DNA from 3 places in the Paenibacillus sp. 481 genome. Region 1 is predicted to be linked to each of the others. Evidence: riboswitches for the same ligand, from Rfam matches in the RefSeq annotation. Region 1 holds a riboswitch; each other region holds the start of a gene.
What was found. Region 1 has a riboswitch for thiamine pyrophosphate ahead of KIK04_RS21260 (thiamine phosphate synthase). Riboswitches for the same ligand answer to the same signal wherever they lie in the genome.
Positions count from the first base shown of each region.

Region 2: it holds a riboswitch for thiamine pyrophosphate, as region 1 does, so the genes downstream of both, KIK04_RS08005 (ECF transporter S component) here and KIK04_RS21260 (thiamine phosphate synthase) in region 1, are expected to answer to the same signal.
Region 3: it holds a riboswitch for thiamine pyrophosphate, as region 1 does, so the genes downstream of both, thiC (phosphomethylpyrimidine synthase ThiC) here and KIK04_RS21260 (thiamine phosphate synthase) in region 1, are expected to answer to the same signal.

Region 1 is NZ_CP075175.1:4,823,811-4,828,619, forward strand. It holds gene KIK04_RS21240 (ABC transporter permease) at 1-249, shown strand, start outside; gene KIK04_RS21245 (hypothetical protein) at 356-736, shown strand; gene KIK04_RS21250 (hypothetical protein) at 747-1,298, shown strand; gene KIK04_RS21255 (hypothetical protein) at 1,285-2,253, shown strand; TPP riboswitch at 2,346-2,453, shown strand; gene KIK04_RS21260 (thiamine phosphate synthase) at 2,733-3,389, shown strand; gene thiO (glycine oxidase ThiO) at 3,415-4,635, shown strand; gene thiS (sulfur carrier protein ThiS) at 4,746-4,809, shown strand, end outside.
Region 2 is NZ_CP075175.1:1,868,254-1,873,062, forward strand. It holds gene KIK04_RS07995 (DUF4179 domain-containing protein) at 1-1,110, opposite strand, end outside; gene KIK04_RS08000 (RNA polymerase sigma factor) at 1,085-1,654, opposite strand; TPP riboswitch at 1,864-1,978, shown strand; gene KIK04_RS08005 (ECF transporter S component) at 2,089-2,685, shown strand; gene KIK04_RS08010 (ABC transporter ATP-binding protein) at 2,748-4,613, shown strand; gene KIK04_RS08015 (energy-coupling factor transporter transmembrane component T family protein) at 4,610-4,809, shown strand, end outside.
Region 3 is NZ_CP075175.1:1,724,968-1,729,776, forward strand. It holds gene KIK04_RS07405 (erythromycin esterase family protein) at 1-559, opposite strand, end outside; gene KIK04_RS24400 (IS3 family transposase) at 1,011-1,124, shown strand; gene thiC (phosphomethylpyrimidine synthase ThiC) at 1,299-3,401, opposite strand; TPP riboswitch at 3,715-3,828, opposite strand; gene KIK04_RS07415 (hypothetical protein) at 3,935-4,468, shown strand; gene KIK04_RS07420 (PTS sugar transporter subunit IIC) at 4,648-4,809, opposite strand, start outside.

The DNA.
Region 1 (4,809 bases):
CAGGATCAGTTTGGAATTCGTGTTATTACAGGGAAAAACAAATTCAGTGATAAAAATCATAAAGGTCAATATTATGGTTTGAGCGTTACAGATGCTGGAACATTCGACGGCTCTAATCGGAATGACAGTATCGAGGAGGCTATCTCTGAATCAAAGGATGCATATGTGAATCCGAGCGGAAAGTTCAAAGCTAAAGTCATTTTGGATTCTAGCAATGTCATTCGCGGGATCGTTTTTAATCAGCAGTAAACTAAGGTAGTTACAAGTGTAAGGATAATTAGGGTAATTAGTTAGGGTACTTAGGATATCAGATACAACAAGTACCCTTTTTTTCTAAAAGTAAGGGGGGAGTTCTGTGGAAGCTAACACGCGCAGCATGATTGAGTTTGCTGTCGCATGCACCATGTTTATGAGTGCGTTAGGATTATCGTTTGAGTTAGTGCGGAGTAATACGAGTACGATAACAGCTCTGTTTTCACAAAATCTGATTAAAGATCGCAACGTCAACCACACTTTGACACAAGCTCAAGCTCCGGTTATTTTAGGTGCTGAAATTGTACACATGATAAGGTTCATTTCCGAGCTGAGTATTGACATCGAAGTGGAAGGGCATCTTTTTAGACCGGACACAGCTATTGATTCACTAGATTTATCTTTTATAGCAACGCAAAAAAGGTACAGCGTCGTTCAAATACGAGATGAAGTGGGCAAGCTCGTACGTCTTCGTTACGACTAGGGGGAGTTGTGTGTCAAATTCAATCGAAAAGCTTGTAGGTGTGCTGCTGTGCATTTTGCTATTGTTCATTTACCCGCTAATGGACTTTTTTCAGCGACAGGATGATATTTCTTCCATGTATGTGTTTAAAAGTGTAACTGCTTTTGTTGATGCTGCACGGGACAAGGGGTTCGTTACGCCGCAAATGTATGTAGATTTTACACGTGAGTTGGAGCAAACCGGAAATATGTTTCATGTACAAATGGAGCATTATCAGAAGAAATATGATCCCCTTTATGAAGATCCGAATCATGCATCAAGCTTTAAAAATGATTTTCTTGTCCATCATGAGCTTGTAAATACGGAGGGTATATTATTGGTGATGTTCCCCGATTCTAAAGAACCTATGGATGCACTTAGTCGTCGTTATGAGATGAAAGCTGGCGATTATTTTAATGTTATCGTAAACAATGCAAACCGCACTAAAGCGACAGTGTTGCACGAGTTTTTAACTCAATCTTTAAGCTCAAATGAAAAGATCGTCATTCCTGTAGGGGGAATGGTGCGTAATGAAGACTATTAAATTAGCTATTTTTTTCGTACTTATTTTGTCGCCTTTTTTTTGGCATAACCGTCTTTATTCGCAAGAACAAATGTTCAATTTACATACGGAGCAAAAATACAATCAGATGTTAAATACGGCTGTCGATGATGCAGCCTTGATTCTTCAGCAATCAGCAGTTTGGAAAGAGGCAGAAGAGGGGTACGAATCGGATAAACGGCTACAATTAAACAAAGAGCTGGCGCTGCAAACTTTTTTTCGTTCATTGCACCTTAATTTGCAAATTGTGACTGATCCTATTAGTCAATTACAACTGAAAAATTATATTCCAGTCGTGCTCTTGCTCGGTTACGACGGGTATGAGCTGTATGCTGAGGAACAATTTGTCGATACGAAACAACAAGTACAGTTCACACATGTTTGGATGCCTAAACGGCCATACAGTTATGTTGATCCACATGGAAACGTGTTCTCATTTACACTAGATGATTTTGTTACGGTGTACACCACCACTGGACAATGGATTAGAGGATACCAACGTGAATTGCAATTGTCGACTCATATTCCGCTTTTGCAAGATGAAAAATCGTTTGATGCTGTGCGCCGTACGATGATTGTTAATCGGGTACAAGAAGATGTAGCTTATCGTATTAATTTGCACAATGAGTGGTCAAAACGAAACGGTGTTGCATACACATTTACACTGCCGACCATTTCAACAGAGGAGTGGCATAATTCAATAGACGATGTAGGTATTATCGCTTTCGTTCAGGGATTGCCGATGGGTACGGCTCGTTACAACAATTATGCGTTAGGTGGAGCAAGATTAATAAGGAATGAGTATGTCTATGGTACGACTATTCAGGGGATAAAGGTTGCTTATCCTCAAGCTTGTAAGCCGATAGTGATCGAGGAAACGTTCACAGGTGCGCGTGAAGCAGCAAAACAAGGGTATTATCCGAAGCGGTGTAAATAGTGGAAAATATGCAGGGGTAATTTGGTAACAAGTTCTTTCCAAACGAAAAAAATCGTGATACACTTACGGAGCATTGCACAATAAGAATACATATCTATCACTAGGGGTGCCATCTTGGATGGCTGAGATGAAGCAAATGCTTCGGACCCTTAGCACCTGATCTGGATTATGCCAGCGTAGGGAAGTGTGGATTGATTGGTGAGAACGACAACCATTAAATGATGTGTCTAACGAATTGGCAAGCTCAATCATGCTGGGCAGACGAATACATTGTCTGTATGATACTGCGAATATCAACTGTGCACGTGGTTCCGTCCGCTAGGGACGTATCATTGTGCCACGACAAGTTGACTAGCTGAGCTGCTTCCAAGTTTTTGACACTCGTTATGGTCAACCAACGATCATAACCACTCTCTACGTGAGAGTGGTTTTTTTGTGTGGAAATATTGAGAAATATCGAGAATTAGCGAGCTTAAATAATGAAGGAAGTGAACGGATTGATCGAGCCGTGGCTGCATGTTGTTACACCTGATGCCGTTCTCCCAGATGAGATCGTACATATTGCATGTGAAATTCATGACAAGGTCGATGTATTGCACATTAGGCAAAAGCAGTGGTCGGCTCGGCAAATTTGGGACGTTGTTGAACGTTGTAGGCATGCGGGCGTGTCGATGCACAAAATTATCGTTAATGATCGCGTAGACGTTGCAGCCGCATTGCATGTACGAGGCGTACAGCTTGCTTATCATAGCTTGCCTGCTCATGTCATACGAACTTCATTTCCACAGTTAGCTATAGGTGTATCGGTGCATAATCCTGAAGAAGCTCGAAGCGCCGCTGCTGCGGGAGCAGATTATATGTTGTTTGGTCACATTTATCCGACTGCATCCAAAGAAGGCTTAGCACCGCGCGGGATCACAGCTCTGCGTGCATGTCGTGATGCTGTGCCATATATTCCTACTATTGCAATAGGCGGCATTAAAGAAGAGCTCGTAATAGAAGTAATTGCAGCTGGCGCTTCAGGAGTAGCTGTTATGTCGGCCATCTGGGGGGCAGACAATCCTGCCAGCTCCGTGCAACGGTTTCGTGATGCGCTGCATGCTGCGGTATGCGCTAGAGGTAAATTGTCCGACTGAGCCAACGGAAACGAGGAGGGGTTGTATGGGGAGCGGGTTAACTTACAACGGGAAAAAGGTTAACAGTTCGGATGTGGTCGTTGTTGGGGGTGGAGTAATTGGTTGTAGTGTTGCTTATGAATTAAGTAAGCGTGGCGTGCGTGTAACGCTGCTGGAAAAAGGAACGATCGGTTCTGGATCGAGTTGCGCGGCCGCTGGAATGTTGGCACCTGTTGCGGAGCGTATTGCTCAGCCGGAGCTTGCTCAGTTTGCATGCTTGAGCAAATCGCTGTTTCCTAGCTGGACAGAAGAGCTATGGGAGTGTGCCCATGTGGATGTAGAGCTACGACTGCGTGGCTTGTTAATACCTGTAGCGACGAATGAAAATGTGCAGCAAATCGAAGCGCAACTGCATGCTGCCGCAGCATTTGCTGATAATACAGCTGCTGCTAGCAGCCATTGGCTTGCAAGCGATCTACTAGCACGGCTGTATCCGGCGCTTCATGATTCGCTTGCTGGAGCCTTCTATGTGGAGGAAGGCCACGTTATGCCGACGCTGCTGATGCAAGCATTAGCAACAAGCGCACGTCTTCATGGTGCGCAATTGCTAGAGCATCGTGCCGTAGTGAGACTGTTGCACGAGCAAGGCCGCGTTGTTGGTGTGGAGACGATGGACGGGGTGTGGCATGCTGACCACGTTGTTATCTGTTCTGGATTGGAAAGCGCTATGTTTACCCAATCGTTCGGACTAGACCTTCCATTACATGCTGTGCAAGGCGAACTCGTCGTTGTTCAATCCCATAACATTCATTTGGAGCAAGTTGTTTATGGAGCGGGAACGTATATCGTTCCGAAAGGAAACGGGTATTTTTATATCGGTGCCACGTCTAACGCGCATTGTTATGACCACCATGTTCGTGCGCTAGCTGTGCAGCGATTGATCGAGCAGGCAACTGCATATGTGCCGTCTATTGCAGATGCCCGTTTCGTGGAAGCTTGGGCAGGTTTACGCCCGTGCACGCCAGATGAATTGCCATACATAGGGCCGGTGGAGGACATTGAAGGGTTGTGGATGGCGTCCGGGCATTACCGCAATGGGATTTTGCTCAGTGCCGCAACGGCACAAGGGGTTGCGCAATGGTTATTAGCGGGAGCGGCGAAGGAACATATGCCGTGGGAGATGTTGGCGGCATTCAGTCCGGATAGACAACATTCCAAGTCAATACATCCTGCTGCACAAATGAATGCCGAGATTCGTATGACTTAAATTGACCATTGGATGAAGTCACTCACAAATTATGTCGCTAATGCCGTTACTAATGCCTTTAAGGGTGCCTTCATTTATGCCGCTTCATCTCAAAGAACAGGAGGATTCGTATGCAGCAACTAACTATTAATGGAAAATTCATGGACATACCAGAAGAAGTTCATACCGTGCAGC
Region 2 (4,809 bases), 2.7 Mb from region 1:
TGGTGCGACATTGACAGGCAGCTTGGTCTGAACCTCGATTTGAAAAGCACTCGCATGATAAATCATGCGCGTAGGCTTAATTCGCGTACCATCTGGAGCAACATACTCACCATTCAATGGGACAATCTTCATCTGCTTTCTCGCCGCCGTCATATCTACGTCTAGACTAAACCGCCAGTCTCCCTTAACGATCGTCGATTCAATATCACTCTGCGGGTATCTTTCGTAACCGAGATGGTCGACATTCCCCTTAATGGTTACACGATCTGTCTCCAAAGGTCCGTACAAAGCGAGGTCTGTAATATAGTAGCCATCCTCTGCGTTCTGCGTCCTCCCACCTTGAGCAAGGATCGATTTCCCGTTGGCATCCACTACGTCGATTGAATCTGTACTCAGCAAATTACTGTTAAACTCCCCATCCGGTTTGCGCACACGGTAGGCCATAACAAGACGCGTCGTATCGACGACAATTTCTTTAATTTCCAGCGTGTAGCCTTGGTCTTCCACTTTTATATTTGTAAAATGATGAATGCCTCGATTCTCAGACTGCAATAGCCCTACATCGCTTGTCTCACCTGCGCCAAATAGGGAATGAACCCAATTCGCTATGGTCGGTTGTGTGAAAATGAAGGATGCGATGATAAATAAGAGAATAGCGGCAGCCAGCCGCTTTCGGCTCAACCTCATCCATTGTCGTTTAACTCGCTTATCCTGCTTATCCTTCAAGAGACTATGCAGACCTTCTGTTGCTTGCTTCTGATCCACTGAATTTTGCAACGCTTGATTCTGACCTACTTGATTGTGCGACGCTTGGCTTGTCCCACTGCCGAACACCTCGTCAAATAGTGGACTAGCCACTTGCTTGGATAAATCGTAATCGGCTTTGACGATCGGCCCTTCAGCAACAATCACCCCCATTACATTCGCCGTAAATGAATCATCGAGCTTGTCAGCGTACAGCATGCGATGCATCATGTTCTGCTCTTCCATGCAAGCATCCAGCAGCTTGCGGCAGGACGAGCAGCCATCCATATGCGGCATCATAGTCTCAAGCTGCCCATTTGCAAGCAGCTCATCCATTCGCTCATAGGTAAGACATTTCATAGACATGCTGACCTCCTTCTTGCACGATTTCCTGTCTTAACGCGTGCTTGGCGCGGTGCAATGCATTTTTCACCTGATGCATCGATAAATCCGTTACTTCGCATATTTCCTCATAGGTAAGCTCATTCGTATAACGCAGCATAATGACCATTCGCTGCACTGGCGGTAGCTGATGAATATAATGCTGCACGTGCTGCTTCGATTCTGCACGAAGAAATAACGTTTCCGGCGTTGTCTCATCCGCCATGAGCTCTTGATCCAATTCCATGAACGAAAGCTGCTTTCGTTTAAATCGATCTTGATACGTTCTAACGACGATGGAATATAACCACGCGGCAAAGCTTCTATTTCGATCGTGTTCAGCTAGCTTGCGGTACGCCTTAATGAAGGCGTCCTGCGCTGTATCCTGTGCGTCTTCATGACTGGCTCCCATGCCAATGAGCAAGCCGTACATTTGCCGTTTATATTTGTTGACTAGGATGGCGTACAGTTCCTGTCTACCATCTAATATTTGCTCAATGATGTCTTTATCTGATTGCGTGCTGCTCATGGCCATCCCCCTTCATCGTTGTCTGTTCCCTTTTCTGTTCATACATATGGACGAGCCAAATCGGTGTAACTTCTCACTTTCCCATCACTTTTTTCAAAAAGAAGAAAGCTAAAGCTCTCCTCCCTTCCATTTAAACAGCAATATAGTCGTACTGGAACTTCTCGTTGCCAACATAGTATGAATATTGTATGATATGAGCAATTAAGCAGTCATACAATTTCGGGGGCCTGAGGAATCAGGCTGAGATAGTAGCTAATCCACCGCTACTGACCGTTAATCTGATCTGGGTAATGCCAGCGTAGAGAACATATGAGAACGTATATTTCGTCGTGCGATTTCGCAGTATACGACTTTGGACTCTTTCTACCGTCTGGCATTTTCCAGACGGTTTTTTGTATGCACCGATAAGCGACACACAAAGGGAGAGGGTCTTTTTGCAACATCAGACAGCAGGTAGCAACAAATTAAAGTTCACTGACATTTTGATTACGGTGATGATCGGTATCGTGTTTGGCGTCATCTTTAAGTTATGGGATAGTGTGTACAGCATGGCGAAGCCACTGTTCCCACAAGCAGGACAACTGACTTATGGCATGTGGTTTATGGCAGGGCCGTTTGCTTACTTGCTTATTCGTAAGCCGGGAGTTGCACTGCTCGCAAGCCTTGCGGCAGCTAACTTATCCGCATTGCTCGGATCAGCATGGGGCTTGGAGACGATTGTGTACGGATTGGTGCAAGGCTTGGCTGCTGAATTGGTATTTGCAGCCGTTCGCTATCGGAAATATGGGCTGGCGATTGCAGGTATCGCGGGCATTATGTCGGCGGCAGGCTCATTCCTCGTCGATCTCGGATACAGCTATGCCAACTATGAGACGTGGGTACTCGTACTGAAATACGGGCTGCGCGTTGTCAGTGCGTTCTTGTTTGCAGGTGTGTTCGCCTATGCGTTGATGAAGGCGCTAGAAGCGACTGGTGTTACGAGATCGATTCGCCCCGCTTCGCGAGAAGATTATGCATCGTTGGATCGCTAGAACGGACTTGATGATAAGAAAGCTAGATGTCTAACGACTGATTTACGATAAGGTGGTAAACCATGCAACAAACACAAGGCACAACATCTGTTTCGCTTACTCGTTTGCGCCTGAAATTCCCGGGAGAGGAATCCTTGCTGTTCAAGGACCTCTCCCTTGACGTTTCCGTCGGGCAGAAGGTACTGCTGCTTGGGCCAAGTGGCTGTGGCAAGTCTACCTTGCTGCAAGTGCTAAGCGGCATTATTCCGCAATCGCTAGAAGTTCCTCTCAAGTATGAGGATCGGCAGCTACCACGTCATTGGGGCTATGTGTTCCAAGACCCTGACACCCAATTTTGCATGCCGTACGTGGACGAAGAGCTGGCCTTCGTGTTGGAGAACCTATCCATTCCTCGCGAACAAATGCCTGCACGAATGCAGGCTATTTTGGAGCGGGTCGGATTGCATTTTACGGACTTGCATACGCCGATCCAGTCCTTATCCCAAGGGATGAAACAGCGATTGGCGCTTGCTTCCGTGCTGCTGCTTGAGCCAGAGGTGTTGTTTCTGGATGAGCCATCAGCTTTGCTCGATCCGGAAGGAACCGAGCAAGTTTGGGATACGGTCAAAGATATCGCGGGTGCGTGCACGATTCTGATTGTCGAGCACAAAATAGAGCACGTCATCGACGTGGTGGATCGGGTGCTGCTGTTCGACAATGAGGGACATATTATGGCCGATGGTCGGCCTGAGGAGATTTTTACAGCGCATAAAAATAAGCTGATCGACTACGGCATCTGGTATCCCGGTGTCTGGCAAGATTATGCCGATTCGGAGTCCTACCAGACGATTGTGCGGAGTAGGCAGTCGGAGCTGCGGGAGCAGCGAGAGCAACGGGAGCTGCGCGAGCAACGAGAGCAAACGCATGAGGCAGCGATGCTTGAGACAAGGCCAACTGCAAGTATTACTGAAGATGCTACTGAACTTTTCACTAAAAAGCCCATCCTATCCTTGCAAGATTTCGCAGGCTACCGCGAGCAAGAGATTAAAGTCTGTGTACCGAAGGCCGAAGTCTATCCTGGAGAATGGATTGCGATAGTAGGCGAAAATGGCGCTGGTAAGAGCACGCTGCTGCTATCCCTGATGCAGTTGCTTAGCACGACTGGTAAGTATATTATCGCTGGCAGGCTGGTGCCGAAAGCGAAGAAACGTTGGTTCGGAACAAGTAACCCGCAGCCCCCTGCGGAGCTAGCCTTCGTCTTTCAAAATCCTGAGATGCAGTTTCTGACGAACTCCGTCTACGAAGAGTTAGCGTACGAACTCCGTCTAATGGAAAGGACAGACACCGAGATCGAACAGCAGGTAACGAGAATGCTTAACGCGTTCGAGCTTGATTCAGTCGGATTGCAGCGGCATCCGTACCACTTGTCGCTTGGGCAGAAGCGCAGGCTAAGCGTAGCCTCCGCTATGATGCGAGAACGCCCGGTACTGCTGCTTGATGAGCCTACGTTCGGGCAAGATGCCCGCAACACATTCGCTATTCTCGACAAATTAGAACGGCTCCGCGCAGCTGGAACCGCGATTATAATGGTCACGCACGATCAGCATATTGTGCAGCACTTTGCGGATCGCGTGTGGCAAGTAGAGCATGGCCGGCTTACAGAATCGGTATGGTCGGCTGAACACGCAAGCGCAAGCGTAAGCGCGACCAGAACCACAACAGCAACAGCAATCAGAACTGAAACTGAAACTGGGACTGGAACAGGAACAGGAGCAGGAACTGCAACTGCAACTGCAACCAGACCCAGACCCAGAACCGAAACCGCAGCCAAAGCCGAAGCCGAGACCGTGGCTGGGAACGGAATCGGGACATTCATTCAGACCGGAGCTGACTCAAAAGGAGGAGTACAATCCGTACTCCCGAGCAAACAGGAGGCGCCGTGCACATGAACCTACTCATGCCGAACAAGGAGACATGGCTGCACCGTGTCAACCCAGCTTATAAGCTGCTCGTCTTTATTCTTTTACTGCTAATCGCGCTGTTAAATCAGAACTTTGATTTTGCCTTATATCAATTCATCATGTATACCTTGCTGCTTCTGCTGTTTAGCGGCCACTCTATTAAAAAAGTGCTGCTGCTCATCGC
Region 3 (4,809 bases), 2.6 Mb from region 1:
CTGTATTTTTGCTCATATTGCCGGATTGTGCCGCTGCTCTGCCTAAATGGGATTCAAAAGCAACGACATTGTAGCCCATCTCTTTATGTAAAAATTGAATCAGCCGCGTTTTGGCCGAGTTAAATTCTGCCGCACCATGCGTGCTTTCCCCTAAGTAAACGATGCGTTTATGGAGCAGCAGTGGCTTCAGCATGTCCAAATCTTTAAAGCTGTCATCTGCAATGATGCCATCTTTGGATGTTGCGGGCTCAATGGAATCCAGTGAATAGGCGTTGGTGCGAATCCAATTGTCCCAATGCGTTCTAAACTCTCTCGATGTCGTTGCCGTAGCTTCCGGCCGTGCCTGCACATTTTCTGCTTGTACAGTTTCTGTCTTTACGGCCTCTGTCTGTACAGCTTCTGCGGTCTTGCTCTGTGTTGGTGTTAGTGTCGGTGCCTGTGTCGAAGCTCCCTGCCCGTAGCTAGTGGAACTGAACGAAAGCAGTGTGCCCAGTGCCATCACCGATGCGAGCATAACTTGTAAGCTGCGACGTTTCCATGATGCGAAGTAAGAATCCAATTTGCCATCTCTCCTCAAATGGTGAATTGCACCAAATTATGTTCCATTAATTTCATACGAAATGTAATCATCTTTGTTACTTGAAATAATTCACACCATTAACATTTTTAAAAAATTACCCAGCGTACAAAAAGGGGCATTCGATGTTAACGTTCGCCACAGGCGTTATTTCGACGGATAAGATACCAATTGGAGTCTAACGGTTCTGGCAGCGCTTATTTGCAAAAAAACGAGTGAATTTCGGACCTGAGCATTAAATAAGCTCTCTAACAACCGTTAGAATTCGAAAACGTGTAGATTTGGCCAAATAACGCCTTTGGTAACCGTTACAGGATGCCATCCACGGATCAGCGCACAAGCAGCGGTATAATGAACGGCACGACCATGCTAAAACAATCTCATGCTTGCCATACCTTCGAGGAGCTTAAAGCTTGAAGGAGCTTAAAAGAGCTTGAAAGAGCTCGAAAGAGACATGGAGGCCTACATCCATTTTTACAATTACGAACGATTGCAAACAAAAATAAACGGCCTCAGTCCGATGGAATTCAGAGCTAAGGCCGCTTGAGTGATGTTTACTTTGTATACAGTCTACTTGACGGGGTACTGTACACTTCTGCGACATCCCCTATCGATATAATCTTCTGCAGTTAGCGCTTCATGTTGATACATGTTAATACATTTTGATTACTCTACAAGCTCGCGCACACTCCGTACTCGAAATCCTACATTAGACATTCACCTAAGTCGTCGTAGCTATAACCGTCTGGCGCTCGCGGTACTCCTGCGCCTTTTCCTGCATGCCAGCGTCAATGGCCGCTTCATCTTCAAGCCCGTTCTCGCGGGCATAATCGCGAATATCTTGTGAAATTCGCATGCTGCAGAACTGCGGCCCGCACATCGAGCAAAAATGTGCGCTCTTCGCGCCCTCCGCCGGAAGCGTCTCGTCGTGATACTCCATCGCGCGCTCAGGATCGAGCGACAAATTGAACTGATCACGCCAGCGGAATTCGAAGCGCGCTTTAGAGAGCGCGTCATCGCGGCGCTGTGCACGCGGATGGCCTTTGGCCAAGTCGGCGGCATGAGCCGCAATCTTATAGGCGATCACACCCTCGCGCACGTCATTCTTGTTCGGTAAGCCGAGGTGCTCCTTCGGCGTTACATAGCACAGCATCGACGTGCCGAACCAGCCGATCATGGCTGCGCCAATAGCTGATGTAATATGGTCGTAACCAGGTGCGATATCGGTCGTCAGCGGGCCGAGCGTGTAAAATGGAGCCTCTTTGCAAATTTCCATTTGGATATCGACATTCTCTTTGATTTTGTGTATCGGCACGTGGCCCGGGCCTTCGATCATCACCTGTACATCGTGTTTCCACGCGATATCGGTCAGCTCGCCAAGTGTCGTTAACTCGGCAAATTGCGCCTCGTCGTTAGCGTCGTAAATACTGCCCGGACGTAAGCCGTCTCCGAGCGAGAAAGCGACGTCGTATGCTTTCATAATTTCGCAAATTTCTTCAAAATGCGTATATAAAAAGTTCTCTTTATGATGAGCCAAGCACCAAGCCGCCATAATCGAGCCACCACGAGACACGATGCCCGTCATACGCTTGGCCGTCATCGGTATGTAACGCAGCAATACGCCTGCGTGAATCGTGAAGTAATCAACGCCTTGCTCTGCCTGCTCGATCAGCGTATCGCGGTATATTTCCCACGATAAATCTTCCGCTTTACCATTCACCTTTTCCAACGCTTGATAGAGCGGCACTGTCCCGACCGGAACGGGACTATTGCGAATAATCCACTCGCGAGTCGTATGAATGTTCTTGCCTGTCGACAAGTCCATAATCGTATCTCCGCCCCAGCGAATCGCCCACGTCATCTTCTCGACTTCCTCTTCGATGGAAGAAGCAACAGCCGAGTTGCCGATGTTCGCGTTTATTTTGACGTGGAACTTCTGCCCGATGAGCATCGGCTCACATTCAGGGTGGTTAATGTTCACAGGCAAGATCGCTCGCCCCCGTGCGATCTCGTCACGCACGAATTCAGGCGACACCCCTTCCCGAATCGCCGCGAACTCCATTTCCGGGGTAATGATGCCACGGCGGGCATAATGCATCTGCGTGACGTTGCTACCGCTCTGTGCCCGCAAAGGGCGGTGCCCATCGCGGGGGAACAGTTCTGCGCCCGCAACACGCACGGCATTCAATGTGCGGAAGCCGTTGTCTTCTGGCTTCATCGTGCGGCCGTCATAGGCTTCAACGTCGCCGCGCTCTAATATCCAATTGTGGCGTAGCTCCGGTAAGCCACGACGAATGTCGACCTCATATTCGAGGTCTGTGTAAGGCCCGCTTGTGTCGTAGACGCACAAGGGCTCATTGATTTGGACTCCGGCCTGCGTCTCCGTAATGGCCAACGATATTTCACGTTCGGGCACACGAATATCTGGACGTGATCCAACCTTATATACTTTACGACTATTAGGAAATGGGGCACATAACACTCGCTGCTCTTCATTGGCAGGAACAGCTTGGGACTCCTCTTGATTCGGCTGAAGGGATTGGTTTGATTGGTTTGATTGATCAGCTTGGTTAGCTTGGTTAGCTTGGTTAGCTTGGTCATCTTCGTCAGTTTGATCAGCTTGGTTAGCTTGCTCAGCTTGGTTAGTTAGGTTTGACAGGTCAGTTTGGTCAGTTAGGTTTGACAGGTCAGTTTGGTTAGTTAGGTTTGACAGGTCAGTTTGGTCAGCTTGACCCTGCTGGATAAAATGCTGAAGTGGCTCAGACGCCTGTGATGCACCCGATAGAATAGTTGGATTGTTGGCAGACTCTTTTTGTTGCGACATGATTGATTCCTCCTCATTGAACATATGCTTGCCTTGAGCAGCTTAACAGCGTTACCTGACGAATCCGCTGGAAGGCAGAGAACATAACCGTTCACCCCGCTCATGGTTCCGCAACATGGCACGCCTCTTATTCACCGTAACCGCATTACCGTGAAGAGACTGCACGCCTATCACCAACATGAGCATGGAAGGATCAAATCTTAGCTTACTTACACGTTAACGTCGCTCTGCTGCTATGACATACAAAAAAGCCGGTTCCTGAAAAGAACCGGCTTCATACGCATACAGACGTCGTCTTAGTGCTAAGACGCTCCTAATGTGCCGATTACTTCCCTACGCTGGTATAATCCAGATCAGGTGCAAAGGGTTTAAGATCTTCATCGCGATCTTGTCTCAGCCCACGCTGGGGGCTCCCCTAGTAACGCATTAATAACAATTGTTATGGAAATGATTAACTTATTAAGTCACCACTACAATACACGAAAACATTTCATTTGGCAACGAAAAATGTACAGACATTTCAACACCTTGCGTTGTCTAGGCAACGACCTATTTTTAACCCTCGCCCATCCATAAATGCCCTACAAGTCATAGCATACAGCAACTTTAGCGTAAAGGGTGTGTATGATTTGCCACAGGACAGATCGTGGACTCCTTCTGCTCCCGCGTCTTATGAAACTTCTACCGTCCCTCCACCACCTTCCTATATTCCAGACCTGACAGCTGTTCAGATAACTTCCGACTATGGGCTAGACTATGGCAACACAGGAGGTTATGGGAGTGGATATGGCAGCGGAATTGGTGGTGCATACGGGGGCGGATTTGGCAGTGGGTACGATTGGCAATACGCCGGAAATTCATATCATAGTGGAATTAGTTCAAGTATGGCTTCCTTGTGCCGTAATAAATTTACGTATATCGTAACGACGAATAATTTAAGATTTTGGTTCTATCCAACCGAGGTGAGCAGGCACAAATTTAAGGGATATATTTGGTTTCGTAAAAATTGGCATTCAACGACGCTCGATTTACACCAGATTAAAATGATCGGCTGTGTCGAGCCGTAACATCTGGACGTTATGTTCTCTGATGTCCCGTTAAGTACCGTTATGCCCCCTTATGTCCCATTACGCCTCATAGTGTCCCATGTTGTGCTGTTCCCATTTATTCATAAAAAATAGCCTTGTCGCAACCGTACGTCCAAAGTACGGTCGACAAGGCTATTTTTATATAAGCTTGCAACTCATTAAGCTGCCGACTCACCGGAAGCTGGCTTTGCTCCACTCGTTCCACGAATATCAGCTACAGTACGAATCGGATAATTGCGGAAAACAATGGATCCCAACCAACCAATAATAGCCCCAACTACGGCGCAAATAAGTGCGCAAATCGTAACCGTGAGCGCGTC